One region of the Brenneria uluponensis genome, then DNA from elsewhere that is predicted to be linked to it. Evidence: predicted binding sites of a transcription regulator. Region 1 holds the regulator's gene; each other region holds the start of a gene.

Region 1 (6,088 bases):
CAGCGATGGCTGGAAAATTGAAGGGATCTTTACTGATGGTGACCTGCGCCGTATTTTTGATATGAACATTGATTTAAACAGTGCTCGTATCGCGGATGTCATGACTCGTGGCGGAATACGGGTCACGTCCCAAATGCTGGCCGTAGATGCCCTTAACCTGATGCAATCACGCCATATAACTTCACTACTGGTGGCAGATGATGACCGTCTGCTCGGAATCGTTCATATGCACGACATGCTGCGGGCTGGTGTGGTTTAATCTGTCAACACTGCGGTCATGATATTGCATAACCATAAGCCTCTGCTAAAACCAAGGATAAGCGTGAATGAGTGAAACCGGGACGCAAACCGACACTTGCTACGGGCCTGTCGACTCGCGGGTACTGGCCAAGGCCCGAGATATTCGTTTGTTAATCTGCGATGTCGACGGTGTACTCTCCGATGGCCTGATCTACATGGGGAACCAGGGAGAAGAACTTAAGGCATTTCATGTGAGAGATGGCTATGGCATCCGCTGTCTGCTGACTTCCGGCATAGATATTGCGATTATTACAGGTCGTTCAGCACAACTACTGGTAGATCGCTGTATAACATTAGGGATTACTCACCTTTATCAGGGCCAGTCTGATAAGCTTTTAGCCTTCCAAAAGCTGTTGGGTGAGCTGTCTTTGACAGCGGACCAGGTTGCTTATATCGGCGATGATTTAATCGACTGGCCGGTGATGGCCCAAGTAGGGCTGAGTGTAGCCGTTGCAGACGCCCATCCATTATTGCTGCCAACGGCGGATTACATTACACGTATTTCTGGAGGCCATGGTGCTGTGCGTGAAATTTGCGATCTTATTCTGTTGGCTCAAGATAAGCTGGAGCATGCCAAAGGGCTGTCGATATGAGTAAAACGAAAGGTTGGCTGACTATTCTGCTGGCATTGATCGCACTGATCCTGCTCGGTTTGAATTTAACCAATAACAAGACAACATCGAACCCAGTGGTCACAACAAGTAACGCCCCTGATTATACGACCAAAGAAACAGTGACCGTAGTTTATGACCCAGCAGGGAAATTAAATTACAAACTGGTAGCAAGTGAAGCCGAATTTTTCAATACCGATCAGGTGAGTTGGTTTACCCTGCCCGTTGCCACCTTGTTTAATGAGCAGGGCGTGGCCACCTGGTCAGTGCGCTCTGATCGCGCCAAACTGACAAAAGATAAAATGCTCTATTTGTATGGTCATGTTGAAGTAAACAGCCTTACCGCAGAGTCGCAACTGAAGCGCATTAAGACGGACAATGCCCAGATAAACCTGATAACTCAAGATGTCTCATCAGATGATGAAGTCACACTGTACGGTACCGGCTTTACTTCCAACGGATTAAGAATGCGCGGCAATCTGCGCGACAAAACTGCCGAGTTGATCGAAAAGGTAAAAACCTCCTATGAAATCCCACAAAACAAATAATCTGATACGTAGTACCTTGCTCGCCAGCTCTCTGTTTGCCGTTAGCATTCCGGCACTGGCATTAACCAGCGATACCGAGCAACCAATACATATCGATTCAGACCAGCAATCCCTTGATATGCAGAGTAATGTTGCCACTTTTACTGGCAACGTTATCGTCACCCAAGGCTCCATCATAGTTCATGCAGATAAAGTCGTGGTTACCCGCCCTCAGGGGAAACAAGGCCATGAAATTATTGAAGGCTATGGTAATCCCGCCACATTTTATCAGATGCAGGACAATGGCAAACCTGTAAAAGGTCATGCGCAAAAATTGCGCTATGAGCTGGATAAGGATTTTGTCATCCTGACGGGCAACGCCTATCTGGAACAGTTGGACAGCAACATAAAAGGCGACCGTATTACCTATCTGGTAAAACAACAACAGATGGAAGCATTCAGTGACAAAGGAAAACGAGTAACTACGGTATTGGTGCCCTCTCAACTTCAGGATAAAGGCGACCAAAGTAAATCGCAGAGCAAGTCACCCAAAACGCAACAGCGAGTGGCACAGTAACCTATGGCTACATTAATTGCAGAAAATCTGGCCAAAGCATACAAAGGCCGCAAAGTAGTGGAAGATGTCAGTCTCACCGTCAACTCCGGTGAAATTGTTGGTCTGCTCGGTCCCAATGGCGCAGGTAAAACTACGACGTTTTATATGGTGGTGGGAATAGTGCAGTGCGACGAAGGCCGTATCATTATTGATGATAATGACATCACTTTACTGCCTTTGCATGACCGTGCGCACCGCGGTATTGGTTACCTGCCTCAGGAAGCATCCATTTTTCGTCGTTTGAGTGTCTATGACAACCTGATGGCTGTACTGCAAATCCGCAAGGATCTGACGACAGAACAGCAGGAAGATCGCGCAAATGAGCTAATGGAGGAGTTTCATATTGTTCACTTGCGCGATAGTCTGGGACAATCGCTCTCGGGTGGTGAACGTCGACGGGTAGAGATAGCCCGGGCGCTGGCTGCCAACCCGAAGTTCATCCTGCTGGATGAACCTTTCGCCGGGGTAGATCCTATTTCGGTGATTGATATTAAAAAGATCATTGAACACCTGCGCGACAGTGGCTTAGGCGTACTGATCACCGATCATAACGTTCGTGAAACGTTAGACGTTTGTGAACGCGCTTACATCGTTAGCCAGGGTCACCTTATTGCCCACGGCTCACCGATGGATATACTGGCCAACGAGCAAGTAAAACGAGTCTATTTGGGTGAAGGATTTCGACTCTAATAACGTCGTTTTTTAATTATATAAGGAAGTTAGCGCTATTTATGAAGCAAGGTTTGCAACTCAGGCTTAGCCAACAATTGGCCATGACACCACAACTGCAACAGGCAATTCGTCTGCTGCAGTTGTCCACGCTTGAACTCCAGCAAGAGATCCAACAGGCGCTGGAAAGCAATCCATTGTTAGAACAGGCTGATACGCATGAAGAAGTAGACACCGTAGAAAACACCGACAGTGAAGCATTAGATACACGGGAAGCGCTGGAACAGAAAGATATGCCAGATGAACTGCCGCTGGATGCCGCCTGGGATGAAATTTATACTGCCGGAACCCCTTCAGGTACCAGCACTGACTACCGCGATGACGAACTGCCAGTCTACCAGGGAGAAACCACCCAAACCTTGCAGGACTACCTGATGTGGCAGGTGGAACTGACACCGTTTTCTGATACTGATGCGGCTATTGCCACATCAATAGTGGATGCGGTTGACAACACTGGCTATCTGACCGTATCGCTGGATGAAATCCGTGAGAGCATCGGTGACGATAATGTCACGATGGAAGAAGTGGAAGCAGTACTCAAGCGGGTACAGCATTTTGACCCGATTGGTGTTGCCGCTCGCGATCTGCGAGACTGCCTGCTAGTACAACTTTCGCAATTTGCGCCGGATACGCCCTGGCTGTCAGAGGCTAAACTGATTGTCAGTGAGTTTCTGGATCTGCTGGCAAACCATGATTTTCGTGCCTTGATTCGTTCCAGTCGTCTGAAAGAAGATGTACTGAAAGAAGCTCTGGCATTAATTCAATCCCTTGACCCGCGCCCTGGTCAATCAATTAACACTGGTGAATCAGAATATGTGATTCCCGATGTTCTGACTCATAAGGTACAAGATCGCTGGATAGTCGAACTGAACACAGACAGTGTTCCCAGGTTACAGATCAACCAGCAATATGCGGCGATGGGCAACAGTGTGCGCAGTGACAGTGACGGCCAGTTTATCCGTAGTCACCTGCAGGAAGCCCGCTGGCTAATCAAAAGTCTGGAGAGTCGCAACGAAACCTTGTTAAAGGTCACTCGCTGTATCGTCGAGCAGCAACTGGCATTTTTTGAACAGGGCGAAGAGTTTATGAAACCCATGGTGCTAGCGGATATCGCCCAGGCTGTGGATATGCATGAGTCCACTATTTCCCGCGTGACTACGCAGAAATTTCTGCATAGCCCACGAGGTATTTTCGAACTGAAATATTTCTTCTCCAGCCATGTGAATACAGACAGTGGTGGCGAAGCGTCATCCACCGCTATTCGTGCGCTGGTCAAGAAACTGATCGCTGCGGAAAACCCCGCGAAGCCATTGAGTGACAGTAAACTAACCACTTTGCTCTCTGAACAGGGAATCATTGTGGCTCGGAGAACTGTTGCAAAGTACCGAGAGTCTCTATCTATCCCGCCGTCAAATCAGCGTAAGCAGCTGGTCTGACCCTAATTGAGAAGGAAGATGATATGCAGCTCAACATTACCGGACACCACGTCGAAATAACTGATGCCTTGCGCGATTTTGTCAATACAAAATTCGCAAAACTTGAACAATACTTTGATCGTATAAATCAGGTGTACGTGGTACTTAAAGTGGAAAAGATCCAGCAGATTGCGGATGCTACAATCCACGTTAACGGCGGTGAGCTGCACGCTACATCAGAAGCGGATGATATGTATGCTGCCATCGATCTTTTGATCGATAAACTGGCGCGACAGTTAAACAAACATAAGGATAAACTGAAACAACACTGATTTTTTCATCGCCTTCAGGCGCAGGGACAGCAATCAGCCTACTGTTAAACAGTAGGCTGATTATCTGAGGCACAAAAGTGTCGTTAAGTGAAAACGAAATGAACAACGATCCCGTTATGCAACTCAGCGCAGTGCTCCGTAAAGAGTGCACCCGTAGTGCTGTCCACTGCCAGAGTAAGAAACGTGCCCTGGAAATCATCAGTGAACTGGCGGCTCAACAGCTCAATCTGCCCTCGCAGATTATCTTCGAAGCGATCCTGACACGGGAGCGCATGGGCAGTACAGGTATCGGCAACGGCATTGCGATTCCCCACGGGAAACTGGAAGATGAAAATACACTGGGTGCAGTTGGTGTGTTTATCCAGCTAGAGCAGCCCATTGCCTTTGATGCCATCGATAACCAACCTGTAGATTTACTTTTTGCCTTGCTGGTTCCCGCGGAACAATGTAAAACCCATTTACATACGTTATCCCTCATTGCCAAACGGCTCGCCGATAAAACAATATGTCGGCGTCTGCGTGCGGCACAAAGTGATGATGAGCTGTACCAGATTATGACCGAGGCCGAATAATGTGGCACAGTTACTGGCAACACCGTGGCGCAAATCGATAGACATACCATAAAAATTCAACGGTGTCAGACCTTTGCCTGACAACAGCCCGGGGTTGCGAAATTAACCATAGATTCCGGCGTCGCCGGGCTACTAACGGAAACTAACTGTGGCGGTGGATCTTCATCATCTGCTGCCAGGGGGGAATCTTCAGATGGTGCTGATGATTGTCAGTGGTCGGTCAGGTTCGGGAAAATCCGTAGCCCTGCGCGCACTGGAAGACATGGGCTTCTACTGCGTAGATAACCTACCGGTGGTTCTACTACCGGACCTCGCCAACACGCTAGCAGAGCGTAACATCTCTGCAGCCGTCAGCATTGACGTGCGCAACATGCCTGAATCGCCGGAAATACTGGAACAAGCCATCACGCAGTTGCCAAAAAGTTTTTCGCCTCAATTACTGTTTCTGGATGCTGATCGCAACACGCTGATCCGCCGTTACAGTGATACTCGTCGTCTTCATCCACTCTCCAGCAAGAATCTGTCCCTGGAAAGCGCCATTGATGAGGAAAACGATTTGCTCGAACCTCTGCGTTCCCGTGCCGACCTTATCATTGACACGTCAGAAATGTCGGTACATGAACTGGCCGAGATGTTACGTACCCGTTTGCTAGGTAAACGGGAACGTGAGCTGACAATGGTATTTGAATCATTCGGTTATAAACACGGTATTCCTATTGATGCCGACTATGTTTTTGACGTTCGTTTTTTGCCTAATCCCCACTGGGACCCAAAACTACGCCCAATGACCGGGTTGGATAAACCGGTAGCCGCATTTTTGGATCGTCATACTGAAGTTCATAACTTCATCTATCAAACCCGTAGCTACCTGGAGTTATGGCTGCCGATGCTGGAAACCAATAATCGTAGCTATCTAACGGTGGCGATTGGTTGTACGGGTGGTAAGCATCGCTCTGTCTACATTGCGGAACAATTGGCCGATTATT
Region 2 (6,088 bases), 1.6 Mb from region 1:
TTCGACAAAACCGATGATCGATGCCAGCGCTGTTCCTTTGATGACCTGTACCGAAAAGCCAACCGTCGGCGCAATGGCGATACGCATGGCCTGTGGTGCCACAACCCGGCTCAGCGTCTGCCAAAAGGTCAGCCCCAGGCAGCGAGAAGCTTCCCACTGCCCTTTCGGCAGCGCCTGCACGCTGGCATACCAGATATCCACCAGAAACGCGCTGGTGAACAGCGTCAGCGCCAGTGCCGCGGCCACCCACGGGCTAACGTTAATGCCAAACAATCCCAGGCCGAAAAAAGCCAGAAACAGTTGCATCAGCAACGGCGTTCCCTGGAACAGCTCGGTATACAGTCGAATCAGACGCAACGGCCATACACGTTTAGTCAAACGCAACAACAACAGTGGGAGTGTCACCAGCACACCGCCAAAAAAAGCGGTCAGCGATAACAGTAATGTCCAGCGTGCGGCCAGCAGCAGATTGCGCACGATGTCCCAGTCAGTAAATGTCGCCATCAAGCCGGACTCCTCAAAAAACGTCTCCCGACCAGCAACAGCAACTGACGCATCAGTATTGACAGCGCTAAATAGATAAGCGTGGTCACCGAATACACCTCAAAACTGAGAAAGGTTCGAGACTGAATCAAACTGGCGGCGAAGGTCAGCTCTTCGTAAGACACCTGAGACACCACCGAGGAACCCAGCATTACGATGATGCACTGACTGACCAGCGCCGGATAAATACGTTGCAGAGCGGGCGGCAGAATCACCCGCAGAAAAGTCTGGGTGCGGCTCAGGCCCAATACCCGCGCCGCTTCCCACTGACCTTTCGGCGTGACCTGGATACCTGCGCGGATGATTTCCGTACTGTAAGCACCCAGATTAATTAACATCGCCAACAGCGCGGCCTGTCCGGCATTGAGCTTAAGCCCCAATCCTGGCAGCCCGAACACGATAAAAAACAGTTGCACCACAAACGGCGTATTACGGATCACTTCGACGTAAACGCCCCACAGACGGCTGGCAATATTGGGTTTGCCACTGCGTAACGCCGCACCACAGATACCGATGGCGATCCCACCTACGGTTGCCATGGCCGTCAGCTCAATCGTGACCCACAATCCAGCCAGCAATTCCGGCCAGTATGGCCACAGCGCAGCAAAATTAAGCTGATAGGTCATGGCTCCTCCTTACGCGCCCAGATTGGCTGGTAGCGGTGCCTTCATCCACTTTTCTGACAGGCTGTTCAGGGTGTTATCTTTTATCGCTTTCTCAATCAAGCTGTTAACTTTGGCTTTCAATGCCGGTTCCCCTTTTCTCATACCAATAAAGCAAGGCGAGTCTTTCAGCATGAATTTCGCTACCGGAGCCTTGGTGGGGTTTTTCTCGGCAATCGCAGCGATAACCAGATTACCGGTTGCCACATATTCCACCTGCCCGGACAGATAGGCCGACAATGTGGTGTTATTGTCTTCATAACGTTTAATCGTCGCCGTCTTGGGCGCGATATTACTCAATACCATGTCTTCCACTGCGCCGCGGGTAACACCGATACTCTTGCCCTGCAAAGTGGCTGGTGAACTGACATCGCCGGTTTTCGGGCCGAAGACACCCAGGAAGAACGGCGCATAAGCCCGGCTAAAATCAATGACTTTTTCCCGTTCGGCATTTTTACCCAGACTGGAGATCACCAGATCTACCTTATTGGTTTGCAGATACGGGATACGATTAGCACTGCTTACCGGCACCAGCTGCAACTTTAGTTTCATTTCTTTGGCCAGATAACGGGCAACATCAATATCGTAGCCTTGTGGTTGCAAATCGGTTCCCACAGAGCCAAACGGCGGGAAATCCTGCGGTATTGCTACACGCAGTACGCCATGTTGTTCAATATCCTTTAACTGGTCAGCCATTACGCTGCCTGCCTGGGCCATCAACAGTGCTGCGCCTACTATTGCTAAAAAACGTTTTTTGATGCTCATCGCGTTTGCCCCTGGTTACGTTAGTATGAAACAAAAGGTTCTCAAAAATAAACAACTGAAACTATCGTTACAATGAAAAGCAATATGTGTGCCAGATATAAAACAGAGGGAAAGCGTATAACGTCAGTGTGCTCCGCCAAAACGTGGAATAGCCATGAAATAGTAGTAAAAATTGATATAACATCATGTTTTAACGGACATGGACATATGTAGAGACTCAGTGTATCAACCGCCTAACATAACCTATCTTCAGGCGATATCGCTGATACCAGCGGGAGATAAACCGGATAAGACACGCACAATAACAGAGCACAAAACGGGGAAACAATTGCACTACAATGAAACAACCGCACCAAAATGGATCATCATTGCTGCGATCTTATCGCTGTTCCAGTTCATCCAGTCGCTGGTAAAGATCCGCTATCTGGTGAATATGCTGGCGACCATCACGCAACATGTCGTGCAATAATGCATTGCTGATCAAATTCGCCAGACTCATGGCGGAGGCATAGCTGTCAAAGGCTGACACACTGTCCAGCGGTGCACACAACGTCCAGTTGGCAAAGGGCTGCAACGTATGAGCCTGGGGCTCGCACAACAGTAATACCGGCACCCGGTTATCCTGCAACTGCTTGAGTAATGGCTGAATTAAGCGTGGACGCCGCCGAAACGCGACAACAATCACCACATCCTGCGCATTCAGGTCCACCAACTCTTCAGAGAGCGTTTGTCCCGGTTGGGTAAGTAACAGTACCTGCGGGCGGATTTGTAACAGTTGCTGGCGTAGATGCAGCGCCACCGGATAGCTGTTACGCAACCCGATAATACAAACGCGCTGTGCCTGCTGTAATGCGGCAATCACGGTGCCAAACGGCACTGGATCAATCTGGTTCACCCATTGCGTCAGGTTCGCCATCTCCTGCTTGTAATGGCGTGCCAGCAATGTATTGCCCTGTACCGCATCACGGTTATCCGTTAACGGCATACCGCTCTGGCGCAAAGTACGCAGTTCATCGCGCATCTCCCGGTAGCTGGGATACCCCAGACGGCGGAATAACCGGCTGACGGTCGCTTTCGACACACCGCTCAACCGCGCCAGCTCCGCGCTGTTATAGCTAATAAGGTCATCGAAATGATCAAAAATAAACGCGGCCACCCGTTGTTCCTGCGGGGAGAGTTCACTGTACTGACTGCGCAACCGCTCATCAATCTGCTTCATGCCTGCCTCTGTAACTTTCGTTTCAGCCGTATCATCTTGTTGCACCATATCATAAAGCGTTGCGTATACGGCAAGTGGAAAAAGATGGAACGGGTTTTGCTTTACCCCGGACACCCTACAACCACAACGCTCCGTGAGATTAGAAAAAATGATGCAAAGTAATATTGCCCCATCGGGGATGGCGGTAACACCACATCACCTGGCGAGCACCACCGCGCAAACCATTCTGCGGGAAGGTGGTAACGCCATTGAAGCAATGGTGGCCGCCGCTGCGGCTATCGCGGTGGTATATCCACATATGAACAGTCTGGGTGGCGACGGCTTCTGGTTGATTGTGCCACCAGAAGGCGAGCCTATCGCCATTGATGCCAGCGGAAGCGCCGGTTCACTGGCTAACCGGGCACTGTATGCCGGTGAAACACATATTCCGCACCGAGGCCCGAAAGCAGCACTGACCGTGGCGGGGACGATTGGCGGTTGGCAGGAAGCATTGGCCTGTTCAGCTGAAATGGGCGGCAAGCCGCTGCCGTTGTCGCGCTTGCTGGCCGATGCTATTCGCTATGCCCGTGAGGGAATTCCTGTCACCCAGTCGCAGGAAGACGCATTGACCAGTCGTTATCATGAACTCAACGATTTCCCGGCGTTTTGTCAGATGTTTCTACCCGAGGGAACGATCCCTCGCACCGGTAGCCGCTTCATTCAGTCCGATCTGGCTCACACCCTGACCCAGCTGGCCGAAGACGGGCTGGACAGTTTTTACCATGGTGCTCTGGCGCGCCGTATGGCACAGCAAATGGCACAACTGGGCATGCCTATCACTGCTGATGATCTGGCCGGCTATCACGCTCGCCGTACCACGCCATTACGGTTAGCACACAGCCGGGGAGAAATTTTCAACCTCGCCCCCCCGACGCAAGGACTGGTTTCCCTGGCGATCCTCGGTATTACCGACCGTCTGGAAATAGCAGATCAAAGCGACAGCCAGACCGTGCACCGTATTGTAGAAGCCACCAAGCTGGCATTCGGTCTGCGTGACCGTTTTATCACCGATCCACGCTACATCACTCAGGATGTTCAAAGCCTGCTGGAAAGCCACCATCTCAATACGCTGAGCCAGCGAGTCAATACCCGTGCCGCCGCACCATGGGGCGAGGGGAAAGGTCCTGGCGACACGGTATGGATGGGGGTTTGCGATCGTAACGGACTGGCGGTGTCTTTTATCCAGAGCATTTATCACGAATTTGGCAGTGGCATAGTGCTGCCAGGAACAGGCGTGTTATGGCAGAACCGCGGCGCGTCTTTCAGCCTTGATCCTCATCATCTGCTGGCGCTGGAACCGGGCAAGCAACCGTTCCATACCCTGAATCCCGCCGCCGCCCGTCTGTCAGACGGCCGTACGATGGTTTACGGTTCAATGGGTGGCGACGGTCAGCCACAAACGCAGGCCGCGCTGTTTATCCGTCATGTCGTGCAGGGTTTACCACTGCAACAGGCAATTACCGCCCCGCGCTGGCTGCTCGGCCGCACCTGGGGTCAATCCACCGATACCCTCAAGCTGGAAGACCGCTTTACTCCCGCGACAGTAGACGCACTACGCACACTGGGACATGACGTGGAACTACTCCCCGGTTTCAGTGAAACCGTTGGTCACGCTGGCGCCATTGTGCGTCACGTTAATGGCATGCTGGAAGGCGCATTTGATCCCCGGAGCAACGGCAGTGCCGCCGGCTTTTAATCGCATCATCCTCAGGAGGCTAACCGAATCATGAGTAATCAACATATTGATAACGCGGCACTTTGTACTTATCTGGAACAGATGGAAACACTGCTGACGTTGACGCTGGATGACGCCCGTCGCCAGGAATTACAACGCCAGTTCAGCCGTATCGCGGCGATGGCGCAGCCATTGATGGACTACCCTCTTGATGGTCGGCAGGAAGTCGCCGGAGTGTATCAGCCATGAATCATCCCGGTCAGTTATCCATTCGCCAGTTGCGTGAACTGCTGGTCCGCGGTGAGCTGTCGGCTCAGGAAATTGCCCGACAGACGCTGGCGAACATTGAATACGATAACCCAACGCTTAACGCCTACACCCACATTACCTACCAGCGCATACTGGACGAAGCCGATCGTCTCGACCAGCAACGGCGTCAGGGGGATCCATTGCCACCGTTGGCCGGCGTGCCCTATGCAGTGAAAAACCTGTTTGATGTCGCGGGTGAAACCACACTGGCGGGTGCCAAATTGTTCAGCCGACGCCCGCCCGCCGCACAAGATGCGTTTGCCGTGCGCCAACTTGCCGGACAGGGCGCGCTACTTTCCGGCTTGCTCAATATGGATGCCTACGCCTACGGTTTTACCACCGAAAACAGCCACTACGGTGCAACCCACAATCCGCATGATGTGACGCGCATCGCGGGAGGATCATCCGGCGGCTCGGCAGCAGCAGTGGCAGCCGGGCTGGTCAATTTTTCCCTCGGCAGCGACACCAATGGCTCCATCCGCGTCCCGGCGTCACTGTGCGGTATCTTTGGCCTCAAGCCCACGTTCGGCCGGCTTTCCCGCAGCGGTACACAACCGTTTGTCGCCAGCCTGGACCACATTGGTCCGCTGGCCCGCAGTACCGAAGACCTGGCTCAGGTGTTTGATGTACTACAAGGCGCGGATGCCGCGGATCGTTTTCAGGCATCACAATCCTCGCTGAACACCTACGGACAATTGTCCGCAGAACAACCGCTGCGTTGCAAGGTGCTGGACGGTTATTTTGCCGACTGGTGTGACGATCACGCTAAAACCGCGGTACAACAGGTGGCGAATGCGCTCAATGCCGCAGATGAAGTGACGTTGGCGCAAGCCGCTCTGGCACGTACCGCCGCGTTTATCCTCTCCGCCAGCGAGG
Region 3 (6,088 bases), 1.0 Mb from region 1:
TCATTTGAAACTGCCATGCACCGTTTGGGCGCGTCCGTGGTCGGCTTCGCCGACAGCAGCAATACCTCGTTAGGCAAAAAAGGGGAAACGCTGGCGGATACCATTTCGGTCATCAGTAACTACGTGGATGCCATTGTGATGCGTCATCCACAAGAAGGCGCCGCGCGACTGGCAAGTCAGTTTTCCAACGGCATACCGGTACTCAACGCGGGCGACGGTGCCAATCAGCACCCGTCTCAGACCCTGCTCGACCTGTTCACCATTCAGGAAACCCAGGGCCGTCTGAACAGTATCAATATCGCCATGGTCGGTGACCTGAAATACGGGCGCACCGTGCATTCGCTGACTCAGGCGCTGGCCAAATTTGATGGCAACCGTTTCTACTTCATCGCCCCTGGAGCACTGGCGATGCCGGACTACATCCTACAGATGCTGGAAGAAAAAAATATCGCCTACAGCTTGCATGACAGCATTGAAGAAGTCGTGCCACAGGTGGATATTCTTTACATGACCCGAGTGCAGAAAGAACGGCTGGATCCGTCTGAATATATCAACATCAAATCACAGTTCATTCTGCGCGCGGCCGACCTCGCCAATGCCCGCGATAATCTGAAAGTACTGCATCCGCTGCCGCGTATTGACGAAATCACCACCGATGTTGACAGTACACCTTACGCCCATTATTTCCAGCAGACCGGTAACGGTATCTATGCGCGCCAAGCCCTGTTGGCATTGGTTTTAAACAGCGAACTGGTTCTGTAAAGGAGGAGCACAAGAATGACTCATGATAATAAATTACAGGTAGAAGCCATCAAACGCGGTACGGTGATCGACCACATTCCGGCTCAGGTCGGCTTCAAACTGCTGACACTGTTTAAACTGACCGCCACCGATCAGCGTATTACCATCGGCCTCAACCTGCCGTCCAACGAGCTGGGACGCAAAGATCTGATCAAGATCGAGAATATTTTCCTTACTGAAGAGCAGGCCGACCAGTTGGCAATATATGCGCCGCAAGCGACCGTCAACCAGATCGATAATTACGATGTGGTGCGTAAGTTACATCCACAACTTCCGGATCATATTGATGGCGTACTGACCTGCCCCAACAGCAACTGTATCAGTCGCAGCGAACCGGTCAGTTCTTCATTCAGTGTGAAACAGCACAGTGACGGTGGTGATGTACAGTTGAAATGCAAATACTGTGAGAAGGAATTCGAACGTCAGGCGGTACTGAACAGCCATTAAGTTAGCGAGCAAGCAATACCAGAAATATCAGAAAGGTATTGCTTTGCCTGACGGCTCACGAGGTAGAATGGCGTGGTACCCGGCTTTTTGGAAAAAAAGCGTTCGCGTTCATTCAGACTTAATCAGGAGAAAATATGTCACGCATTATCAGTACGGAACAGGCTCCAGCAGCGATTGGCCCTTACGTTCAGGGTGTTGACCTCGGCAGCATGATATTCACGTCCGGTCAGATTCCGGTAGACCCGAAAACCGGTCTGGTATCCGACGACATATCCGCGCAAGCGCGTCAATCACTGGAAAACGTCAAGGCGATTGTGGAAGCTGCCGGTCTGAAAGTGTCTGATATCGTTAAAACTACCGTATTTGTAAAAGATCTTAACGATTTCGCCACGGTTAACGCCACCTATGAGGCCTTCTTTACCGAACATAATGCGCCGTTCCCGGCCCGTTCCTGTGTAGAAGTCGCTCGTCTGCCAAAAGACGTGAAAATAGAAATAGAAGCCATCGCTGTGCGTGGCTAATTTGTCTCGCATCACAGGGGCAGCGGCACGCCTCGTGCGTTCCGACCCCGGCCAACCCTTCCCCTTCACAAGGGGAAGGCAGCAGCCCCCCCGATTACATGCCGATGTCACGCGTTCCCCAGTCAAGTCGGCAGTCGAATAACACTAAATTCGGGTAGGCTCATCAGCTCATCCTCATTCGGTGCACTCATTGCCCTCTTCGCACTATCAGCGCCGTCTATTCCCACCGGACAACACCACTATGGCGCAGTGATCGCCGTACCGGCACCAATCAGGTGCAAAAATACCCTGTCCTCAGCGATAAGTACGTCATTTGCCACGCTGGCATGCTTTCTGCATTTCAGTTGTATCTTCATCAAGCGTGATGCCAGAGGATGACAATGATAAAAATAACGCTTCCAACCACGCCTTACTACGATGAGATGCTCACCGCAGAAGGCACACAACGCCAGCAATACGACGCGTACTGGCAATGGCTGCAACAAACCGACCAACAGGCCATCAAGCAGAAAAAGGAGCAAGCAGAACTGCTGTTTCATCGGGTCGGCATTACGTTCAATGTCTATGGCGAAGAGGGCGGGACCGAGCGCCTGATTCCTTTCGACAGCGTCCCGCGCATTATTCCCGCCCATGAATGGCGCATGCTCGATCGTGGCATCCGCCAGCGGGTCAAAGCGCTCAATGCCTTTCTGTACGATATCTATCACCAGCAGCATATTCTCAGGGCGGGTATTATTCCTGCCGAGCAAGTGTTGGCTAACGATCAGTACCAACCCTGCATGCAGGGCGTGGATTTGCACAACAACATCTATGCCCATATCACCGGTATCGACATGGTGCGCAACAGCGACGGTCATTATTACGTGCTGGAAGATAATTTACGCACGCCGTCCGGGGTGTCTTACATGCTGGAAAACCGCAAGATGATGATGCGGTTGTATCCGGATCTGTTTGCCAGGCAACATATTGCACCGGTAGAGCGTTATCCCAGCTATCTGCTGCAAACCTTGCGTGAAAGCACGCCGGTGGACGATCCAACCGTCGTGGTGATGACTCCGGGGCGTTTTAACAGCGCCTATTTTGAGCACAGTTTTCTGGCCCAGCAGATGGGCGTTGAGCTGGTGGAGAGCGCCGATCTGTTCGTGAAAGAAGGCGCAGTCTATATGCGCACCACCGAAGGCCCTTGTCAGGTGGATGTCATCTATCGCCGCATCGACGATGACTTCCTCGACCCGCTGGCATTCCGCACCGATTCAATGCTCGGCGTGCCGGGTTTGCTGTCGGTGTATCGCACCGGTGGCGTGGTGCTGGCCAATGCCATCGGCACCGGCGTGGCTGATGACAAATCCATCTATCCGTATGTACCGGAGATGATCCGTTTTTACCTATCTGAAGAACCAATTCTGGGCAATATTCCTACCTGGCAGTGCCGCAACGCTGAAGATTTACGCTATGTCCTCGATAATCTGGCCAGCATGGTGGTGAAGGAAGTCCATGGCGCTGGCGGTTACGGCATGCTGGTTGGTCCCTGCGCCACGCATCAGCAAATAGAAGACTTCCGGCTACGGTTGCTGGCCAACCCGCACCACTACATTGCCCAGGAAACGTTGGCGCTTTCCACCTGCCCCACTTTTGTAGATGAAGGACTGGCTCCACGCCATATCGACCTGCGGCCATTCGCGCTCTCCGGCGAGGAGATCCGGTTGATCCCCGGAGGGTTGACTCGTGTCGCACTGACGGAAGGCTCGCTGGTGGTGAACTCCTCACAAGGTGGTGGTACCAAAGATACCTGGGTCATGGAGGAGGACGAATCATGCTAAGCCGTACAGCCAGTGAACTGTATTGGATGGCCCGTTATCTGGAACGAGCCGAGAGTTTCGCCCGCGTACTGGATGTGACTTACAAGCTATCCATGATGCCGCGCCACAGCCAGCAGCAACGCGATCTGGCGTTACCGCTGAATCTGACCCATACCCATGAGCTGTTTCAGCAGCATTACACCCGGTTTTCCATGGATAATCTGCTGAACTTTTTTGCTCTCGACAGCCATAACCCCAGCAGCATTTACAGTTGCATCGAAATGGCCTGGAACAACGCCCACGCGGTGCGCGGTAGCCTGTCGTCTGAAGTGTGGGAATGCATTAACACCACCCGCATTGATATTCGCCATCTGCGTCATCAGGGCGTAGATAAAATCGGCATAGACGCCTTCTTTGACTGGGTGAAAGAGCGTGCCCACCTATTCCGCGGCGCCATGTTCGGCACATTACTGCGTAACGACGCGCAGTGCTTTATCCGCCTCGGTACACTGATTGAACGTGCTTATGCCACCGCGCAACTGCTCAGCATCAAAGATCAGCAATTGAATAACGATCCCGATCCGGTACGGGAATATTACCGGTTAGATACGCTGCTGAGGGCCGTGAGCGCTCGTGAAGCCTACAACAGCATCTATCGCCAGCCGGTCAGCCGAGAAACCGTGACCGAACTACTGGTACTGCGTAACGACGTGCCGCGATCATTGCGAGCCTGCGTCAGCGATCTGGTTCAGCAGTTGGAAGCCATCGGCAGTGAACGCGCCCGGGTTCCCCAACGCCTTGCCCACCAGTTGAACGTAGCGCTGCGTTTCAGCACGCTGGACGACATCATGGCGGAAGATCTGCAAACTTATCTGAATAATTTTCTCAGTAATATCAACGAGATGGCGGACAGTATTCGTCATACCTATCTGGAGGCGTTATGAAGCTTACCATCAATCACCTGACCCACTATCGCTATGATGAAGAAGTGAAGTTCAGCACCCAGTACCTACGTCTGACACCGCAGAACACCGCCTATCAGCAGATAAAGGAGTGGAAACTGACACTCCCCGTCTCCGCTGTCGCTACCACCGATGCCTATGGCAACGTGCTACATGTACTGACACTCGATCATCCACACCATGACATCACGATTCATGCTCAAGGTGTAGTGGAAATCGCCGATAGCAGAGAAGATGCCTACGCTGGCGGAGAAACGGATTCGCTCTCGCCATTGGTATTCCTGCGCACCACGCCACTGACGGAGGCCAACGGCACTATCCGTGCGTTTGCGCAGCGTTACTATCGCCCACAGGCAGCGGAAGAAAGCCTGCATCAACTGATGGCGGAATTACAGTTGAAAATGCCGTATACTCCTGGCGCCACGCAGGTGCATGACACCGCGGCAAGCGCCTTTGCCATGCAAAAAGGGGTTTGTCAGGATCATACCCATGTTTTTCTGGCCTGCTGTCGCAGCCTGCATATTCCCGCCCGCTATGTGAGCGGTTATGTATACAGTCAGGATACTCAGCACGTGGCGATGCACGCCTGGGCAGAAGTGTGGTTGAATGAACGCTGGCACAGCTTTGATATCACCAATAACACCTGCCAGCTCCATCAACATCTGCGGCTGGCCATTGGTATGGATTATCTGGATGCCTGCCCGGTACGCGGTACGCGACTCGGCGGCGGTTATGAAGAGATGTTTTCCGAAGCTGAGGTCCGGCTGTTTGAGCGACAGCAACAGGTACAGCAGCAATAGTCATCGTTAACGAAAAGGTACTCTATGACCTACTGTGTGGCCATGCATCTGTCGGACGGTTTGGTATTTGCATCAGATTCTCGCACTAATGCGGGCGTTGATCACATCGCGACATTCAAGAAACTTCATGTTTTTCATAATGAAAATGAACGTGTGCTGGTGATTCAATGCGCAGGCAATCTGGCCACGACACAGAGTATCCTCAGTTTGCTTCATGTTCGTATCCAGACACAACATACGCCGAACCTGATGCAGGTCGCTTCCCTCTATGATGCCGCCATGCTGGTGGGGGAAACCATACGTGAAGTAATCCACCGTGATAGCCAGTCCCAGCAAAGTGGCAGCACCACCAATTTCGGTTGTAACCTGTTACTGGGCGGGCAGATTGGCGATGAGCAACCGCGCCTGTTCCATATCTATCCGGAAGGCAACTTTATTGAGTCCACCCACGACACACCCTATTTTCAGATTGGCGAAAGCAAATATGGCAAACCGATTATCGACCGGGTGCTGCGTGTCGACACGCCACTAGAGCAAGCGATGTGCTGCGCACTGATTTCCATTGATTCCACCCTGCGCAGCAATTTGTCGGTGGGTATGCCGCTAGACGTGATGATTTACCGGAACGGCAGCTTTAACATTGGCGAACAACAACGCATTACGGAAAATGATCCTTACTTTGCCTCCATCCGCAAAGCCTGGTCGGAAGGATTACAGGACACCTTCCGCCAGTTGCCACCGTTTCCGCATCAGCGCAA
Region 4 (6,088 bases), 390 kb from region 1:
CATGCGGATATCGGAAAGCAGGACATCCGGTGTTTGGGTTGCCAGTGCACTTAAGGCTTGATTCCCATTATCAAAGGTGGCGCATGTTAAACCTGCGCCGGTCAGTGCGCGTTCAAGCACCCAACGGATGGAGCTATCGTCATCGACAATCCAGACTATCCCTCGTTGCATCATGAACCTCACTGGCGAATGGGCAGATAAACCGAAAACTCGGTATGACCTGGCCAACTGTTGAATTCAATTTTACCGGAATGTTGATCGATAAGATTCCGGGCTATCGACAATCCCAGGCCGGTTCCTCCTTCCCGCCCACTAACCATAGGATAGAACAGCGTATCCTGTAGTTGAGCCGGAACACCTGGGCCATCATCTTCAATATCAATACGGGCTGCCAGACGATAACGCACACCATGTAGCGTCAATTGAAATGCAGTCCGGGTACGGATAGTGATGGTGCCGCCTTCTTCCCCCAGAGCCTGTAGTGCATTGCGGGTAATGTTAAGTAATACCTGCTCAATTTGATCCGGGTCATGTGTCAGTTCTGGCAGGCTCGGGTCGTAATCCCTGACCAGCGTAACATTGTCTGCTTTTTCCAGAGATACCAGTTGGAATACGCGTTCGGCAACCTGATGAATGCTCTGCGTAACGTGCAAGCCAGGTTGTTGTGGTCCTAATAACCGGTCTACCAGATTACGCAGACGATCTGCTTGCTCAATGATGACTTTGGTATATTCCCTCAACTCAGGATCTGGCAGTGCTTTGGAAAGTAACTGTGCTGCCCCGCGTAACCCACCAAGTGGGTTTTTGATCTCATGCGCCAGGCCTCTCACCAGATCGCGAGCCGCTTGTTGCTGGGCGTGTTGTAGTTGCTCCTGGCTTAGACGACGTTGGTTGTCCATTGGCGCCATTTCCAACAGGATGAAATTATTCTGTATCCGTTGGGCCGTGAGCGACATGATATGAGCCTTACCATCTACCACGATGGTAACTTCGTTATCGGTAAAGCCCTGTCCTGAGTCGAGGCTTTCGCGCATCAGGTCGAGATTCAGCGAGAAATAACCTAGTAGCTCCGGCAGCGGTGTCCCTGACAGCTTTCGGGAACTTTGCGCTAAAAGTTGCTGTGCCGCTGGGTTGGAGTAGTGAATTGCCAGATCTTTATCCAGCAGTAAAATACTGTTAATCAAAGAATTGAGGATCTGCCCAGCATCGGGCAGCGTGCCTGTTGCCATAACGCAGACTCCCGCACTATGTCAGTGCATTATGTTCTGAATGATAGATATTATGTGGCGACAATATGACGCCGGTGGAGAAAAAAACCCATCCGAAGATGGGCTGAAAAGTTTCCACGGCAACAAAAACAAAACATAAAAATTTTGTGTGACGGCAGCTTAAACATCATCGTATCTCTCCTGCCGTCGACGCGTGATTATTAAACGCTGTAGTACAGTTCGAATTCGACCGGATGTGGTGTCATACGAACACGGTCGTCCTCTGATTTACGCAATTCGATGTAAGCATCAATTGAGTCTTCAGTGAACACGCCACCGCGGGTCAGGAACTCACGGTCGGCATTCAGCGCATTTAGTGCTTCTTCCAGTGAACCCGCTACAGTTGGGATTTCTTTCGCTTCTTCTGCCGGTAAATCATACAGATTCTTATCCATGGCATCACCAGGATGGATTTTGTTGATGATACCGTCCAGGCCAGCCATCAGCAGAGCTGCGAAGGCCAGATACGGGTTGGCAGCAGGATCCGGGAAACGGACCTCGATACGGCGTGCTTTCGGGCTGGAAACGACTGGAATACGAATCGAAGCAGAGCGGTTACGGGCTGAGTAGGCCAGCATGACCGGTGCTTCATACCCTGGGACCAGACGCTTGTAAGAGTTGGTCGTTGGGTTGGTCAAGGCATTAATGGCTTTCGCGTGTTTAATGATACCACCGATGTAGTACAACGCTGTTTCAGACAGACCGCCGTATTTATCACCAGAGAACAGGTTGGCACCGTCTTTGGACAGAGACATATGGCAATGCATACCTGAGCCGTTGTCACCGAACATTGGTTTTGGCATGAAGGTTGCCGTTTTACCAAACACGTGAGCTACGTTATGTACGACATATTTGTAAATCTGAATTTCGTCAGCTTTTTTGGTCATACTATTGAAGCGGGTGGCTATTTCGTTCTGACCGGCAGTCGCTACTTCATGGTGATGAGCTTCAACAACCAGGCCCATCTGTTCCATGGTCAGACACATGGTCGAACGGAGATCCTGTGATGAATCTACTGGTGGAACCGGGAAGTAACCACCTTTTACTGACGGACGATGGCCTTTGTTGCCACCTTCATATTGTTTGCTGCTATTCCACGCTGCTTCGATGTCATCGATAGATACGTGTGAACCAGAAATGCTGCTGCCGAAACGGACATCGTCAAACAGGAAAAATTCCGGCTCAGGCCCGAACAGTACGGTATCCGCGATACCAGAAGAGCGCAGGAAATCTTCGGCGCGTTTAGAGATAGAACGCGGGTCGCGATCGTAGCCCTGCATTGTGGCTGGTTCCAGAATGTCGCAACGGATGTTCAGTGTGGTTTCTTCGAAGAAAGGATCCAGAACTGCAGTAGTCGGATCGGGCATTAATACCATGTCTGATTCGTTGATACCTTTCCAGCCACCAATCGAAGAACCATCAAACATTTTGCCGTCTTCAAAAAAGTCAGCATTGACTTGATGTGCTGGAATAGTGACGTGCTGTTCCTTACCTTTGGTATCAGTGAAGCGAAGATCAACAAACTTCACTTCATGTTCATTCAGCATCGTCAAAACATTTTCTGCAGACATACTTGGTTCTCCCGATTGTGTCATTTATCGTCGTGGAACGAATATCGTTGTGGAATGATGTTGTTACCGTGAGTAAACTAAAGCTAAAAGTGTGCCAACTTTTTTAATTCGTGCTAAAGGGCATTCCTGCTGGCTTTTTGTGTCATACCCCTTTGCACTATTATAGTGTAATGCACCAAAATGGAGCTTTGTTTTAAACTTGATGCTCTATTTTGGTGCGTTACAACTCGTTTGTAGCGTAATTGCACCGTGAAAGTGATCACAAACCCGGCAACGGCAGGTTGTTTAGGGTAGATGTTTGTGATCCTGTTTAGTCCCTCGATTAATACGTGTACAATAGCGCGCTATTTCTAAAATGCCTGAGGCAAAGCTGTGATCGAAAATTTGCGTAACATCGCTATTATTGCGCACGTTGACCATGGGAAAACCACCCTGGTCGATAAGTTGCTGCAACAGTCCGGTACGTTGGGTGATGATCGTAATGATCCCACCGAACGTGTCATGGACTCCAATGATTTGGAAAAAGAGCGTGGAATTACTATCCTCGCTAAAAATACCGCCATCAACTGGAATAACTACCGTATTAATATTGTGGATACGCCAGGTCACGCCGATTTCGGCGGTGAAGTTGAGCGCGTGATGTCCATGGTTGATTCGGTTCTGCTGCTGGTGGACGCGATGGACGGCCCGATGCCGCAGACGCGTTTCGTGACTCAGAAAGCTTTTGCCTATGGCCTGAAACCCATTGTGGTGATCAACAAGGTTGACCGCCCGGGCGCGCGTCCAGATTGGGTTGTCGATCAGGTTTTTGACCTGTTTGTTAACCTTGGCGCGACTGATGAGCAACTGGATTTCCCGATTGTTTATACATCCGCACTGAACGGTGTTTCGGGTCTGGATCATAATGATATGGCGGACGACATGACTCCGCTGTTTGAAGCCATCGTAAAATACGTTGAAGCACCTAAAGTCGACCTCAACGGCCCGTTCCAGATGCAGATATCCCAGTTAGATTACAACAACTATGTTGGTGTTATCGGTATCGGTCGTATCTCGCGTGGTGTGGTGAAACCAAACCAGCAGGTTAGTATTGTCGACAGCCAGGGCAAAGTACGTAACGGTAAAGTGGGTCAGGTACTTGGTCATATGGGTCTGCTACGTATTGAAAGTACGCTGGCAGAAGCGGGCGACATTGTGGCGGTTACCGGCCTGGGTGAATTGAATATTTCCGACACCATCTGCGATACTTCTACTGTTGAAGCGCTGCCACCGTTAACGGTAGACGAACCGACAGTAACCATGTTCTTCTGCGTCAATACTTCACCGTTCTGCGGAAAAGAAGGTAAGTTTGTGACTTCACGTCAGATTCTGGACCGTCTTCGCAAAGAGCTGGTGCATAACGTAGCACTGCGCGTGGAAGAAACAGAAGATCCAGATGCATTCCGTGTTTCAGGCCGTGGTGAGCTGCATCTGTCTGTATTGATTGAAAATATGCGTCGCGAAGGTTTTGAACTGGCGGTATCCCGTCCGAAAGTTATCTTCCGTACTATTGATGGTCGTCGTCAGGAGCCATTTGAGCAAGTGACGTTGGACATCGAAGAGCAGAATCAGGGCTCGGTGATGGAAGCCATGGGTATACGTAAAGGTGACATGCGAGACATGATCCCTGATGGCAAAGGCCGTGTGCGTCTGGACTACGTGATTCCAAGCCGTGGATTGATCGGTTTCCGTACCGACTTTATGACCATGACGTCGGGTACGGGTCTACTGTATTCCACCTTTAGCCATTATGATGATGTGCGTCCGGGGGAAATTGGCCAGCGTCAGAATGGCGTATTGATCTCCAATGGGCAGGGTAAAGCCGTTGCTTATGCGCTATACAGCTTGCAGGATCGCGGTAAATTGTTCCTGGGCCATGGTGCTGAAGTGTATGAAGGCCAGATCATCGGTATTCACACCCGCTCTAACGACCTGACAGTGAACTGCCTGACGGGTAAGAAGCTGACCAACATGCGTGCTTCCGGTACTGACGAAGCCACGACACTGGTACCGGCGATTAAAATGTCTCTGGAACAGGCGCTTGAATTTATTGATGATGACGAACTGGTGGAAGTGACTCCGCACTCCATCCGTCTTCGCAAACGTCATTTGACGGAAAACGATCGCCGTCGCGCTAATCGCACCACAAAAGAAGACTAATCATCTTATTTTGCTTCGCCAGAAGGCCCCATTTTGGGGCCTTTTTTCTTTATTCAGTTAGTTCTCTGTATGTTGCACCATTTTCAATCTCATTATTATCTTGATCATCTATGCTGTTCAGTTCTGATTTTTCCCACTAAAGTGAGAATCTATGGTTAAATCGGGAGGAAACATGCTGTATATATTTGATTTGGGCAATGTCATCATCGACATTGATTTTAATCGGGTTTTCGGTGTGTGGAGCCATCTTGGTAACGTACCGCTAGCAATGTTACGCGAACGTTTCGTTATGGGGGACACCTTTGAGCGGCATGAGCGTGGCGAGATCAGTGATGAGGAATTCGCATCTCGCGTGTGTTATGAAGTGGGTATTAGCCTTAGTTTTGAACAGTTCTCGACGGGGTGGCAAGCGATATTTGTTTCTCTGCGAGCTGAAGTATTGGAGATTATGCAGCGTTTGCGTCAGGAAGGGCACCGGGTGGTCATCCTTTCCAATACCAACCGCTTGCATTGTGATTTCTGGCCAACTCAATATCCGCAAATACAACAAGCCGTAGATCATCTGTACCTTTCTCAGGAAATCGGATTTCGCAAACCAGAAGCGGATATTTACCACCATGTACTGCGCCAGGAAGCTGCCACAGCGGATAATGCTATTTTCTTTGATGATAATATTGCTAATGTGACGGCGGCTTCTGAACTTGGCATTCAGTCGATACTGGTGAGTGACCGAAAGGTAATCCCTGATTTTTTTGCCCAAAAATATAACGTTTTTAGTAAATAGCTCATATTGTTGATTCTGCTGCCTGCGCGGAAGTATGCGCTGCCGTTCAGGTATTTTAAACAGGAGTTGCAACGTTTCTATGATCGCGTTAATTCAGCGGGTATCGGGTGCCAGTGTTACGGTTGATGAATCGGTGGTTGGTGAAATTGATTCGGGATTGTTGGTGTTACTGGCTGTTGAACAAGGGGATGATGAAAAAAAGGCGGCCCGACTTTGTGAGCGAGTCGCTGGTTATCGCATTTTCAGCGATAAAAATGACAAGATGA

What was found. Region 1 encodes sigma-54, which starts transcription at its own class of promoters, with help from an activator protein. Its sites were predicted from a motif close to GTTGGCACANNTTTCGCTNT; they were not measured.
Region 2: a site for sigma-54 is predicted at 3,273-3,292, ahead of RS889_RS04830 (gamma-glutamyltransferase family protein). Genes of this name have one in related genera too.
Region 3: a site for sigma-54 is predicted at 2,090-2,109, ahead of RS889_RS02410 (circularly permuted type 2 ATP-grasp protein). Genes of this name have one in related genera too.
Region 4: a site for sigma-54 is predicted at 2,919-2,938, ahead of glnA (glutamate--ammonia ligase). Genes of this name have one in related genera too.

What each region holds. Positions count from the first base shown of each region.
Region 1 is NZ_CP135917.1:4,575,244-4,581,331, forward strand. Features, by position in the region: gene kdsD (arabinose-5-phosphate isomerase KdsD) at 1-259, shown strand, start outside; gene kdsC (3-deoxy-manno-octulosonate-8-phosphatase KdsC) at 327-893, shown strand; gene lptC (LPS export ABC transporter periplasmic protein LptC) at 890-1,459, shown strand; gene lptA (lipopolysaccharide ABC transporter substrate-binding protein LptA) at 1,437-2,015, shown strand; gene lptB (LPS export ABC transporter ATP-binding protein) at 2,019-2,744, shown strand; gene rpoN (RNA polymerase factor sigma-54) at 2,786-4,219, shown strand; gene hpf (ribosome hibernation promoting factor) at 4,243-4,530, shown strand; gene ptsN (PTS IIA-like nitrogen regulatory protein PtsN) at 4,629-5,102, shown strand; gene rapZ (RNase adapter RapZ) at 5,296-6,088, shown strand, end outside.
Region 2 is NZ_CP135917.1:1,048,593-1,054,680, reverse strand. Features, by position in the region: gene RS889_RS04850 (amino acid ABC transporter permease) at 1-504, opposite strand, end outside; gene RS889_RS04845 (amino acid ABC transporter permease) at 504-1,169, opposite strand; gene RS889_RS04840 (transporter substrate-binding domain-containing protein) at 1,179-1,970, opposite strand; gene RS889_RS04835 (MurR/RpiR family transcriptional regulator) at 2,350-3,189, opposite strand; gene RS889_RS04830 (gamma-glutamyltransferase family protein) at 3,338-4,924, shown strand; gene hpxX (oxalurate catabolism protein HpxX) at 4,955-5,152, shown strand; gene RS889_RS04820 (AtzE family amidohydrolase) at 5,149-6,088, shown strand, end outside.
Region 3 is NZ_CP135917.1:494,662-500,749, reverse strand. Features, by position in the region: gene pyrB (aspartate carbamoyltransferase) at 1-762, shown strand, start outside; gene pyrI (aspartate carbamoyltransferase regulatory subunit) at 778-1,248, shown strand; gene ridA (2-iminobutanoate/2-iminopropanoate deaminase) at 1,383-1,769, shown strand; gene RS889_RS02410 (circularly permuted type 2 ATP-grasp protein) at 2,150-3,589, shown strand; gene RS889_RS02405 (alpha-E domain-containing protein) at 3,583-4,512, shown strand; gene RS889_RS02400 (transglutaminase family protein) at 4,509-5,330, shown strand; gene RS889_RS02395 (proteasome-type protease) at 5,355-6,088, shown strand, end outside.
Region 4 is NZ_CP135917.1:4,968,469-4,974,556, reverse strand. Features, by position in the region: gene glnG (nitrogen regulation protein NR(I)) at 1-171, opposite strand, end outside; gene glnL (nitrogen regulation protein NR(II)) at 180-1,229, opposite strand; gene glnA (glutamate--ammonia ligase) at 1,430-2,839, opposite strand; gene typA (ribosome-dependent GTPase TypA) at 3,212-5,038, shown strand; gene yihX (glucose-1-phosphatase) at 5,211-5,822, shown strand; gene dtd (D-aminoacyl-tRNA deacylase) at 5,902-6,088, shown strand, end outside.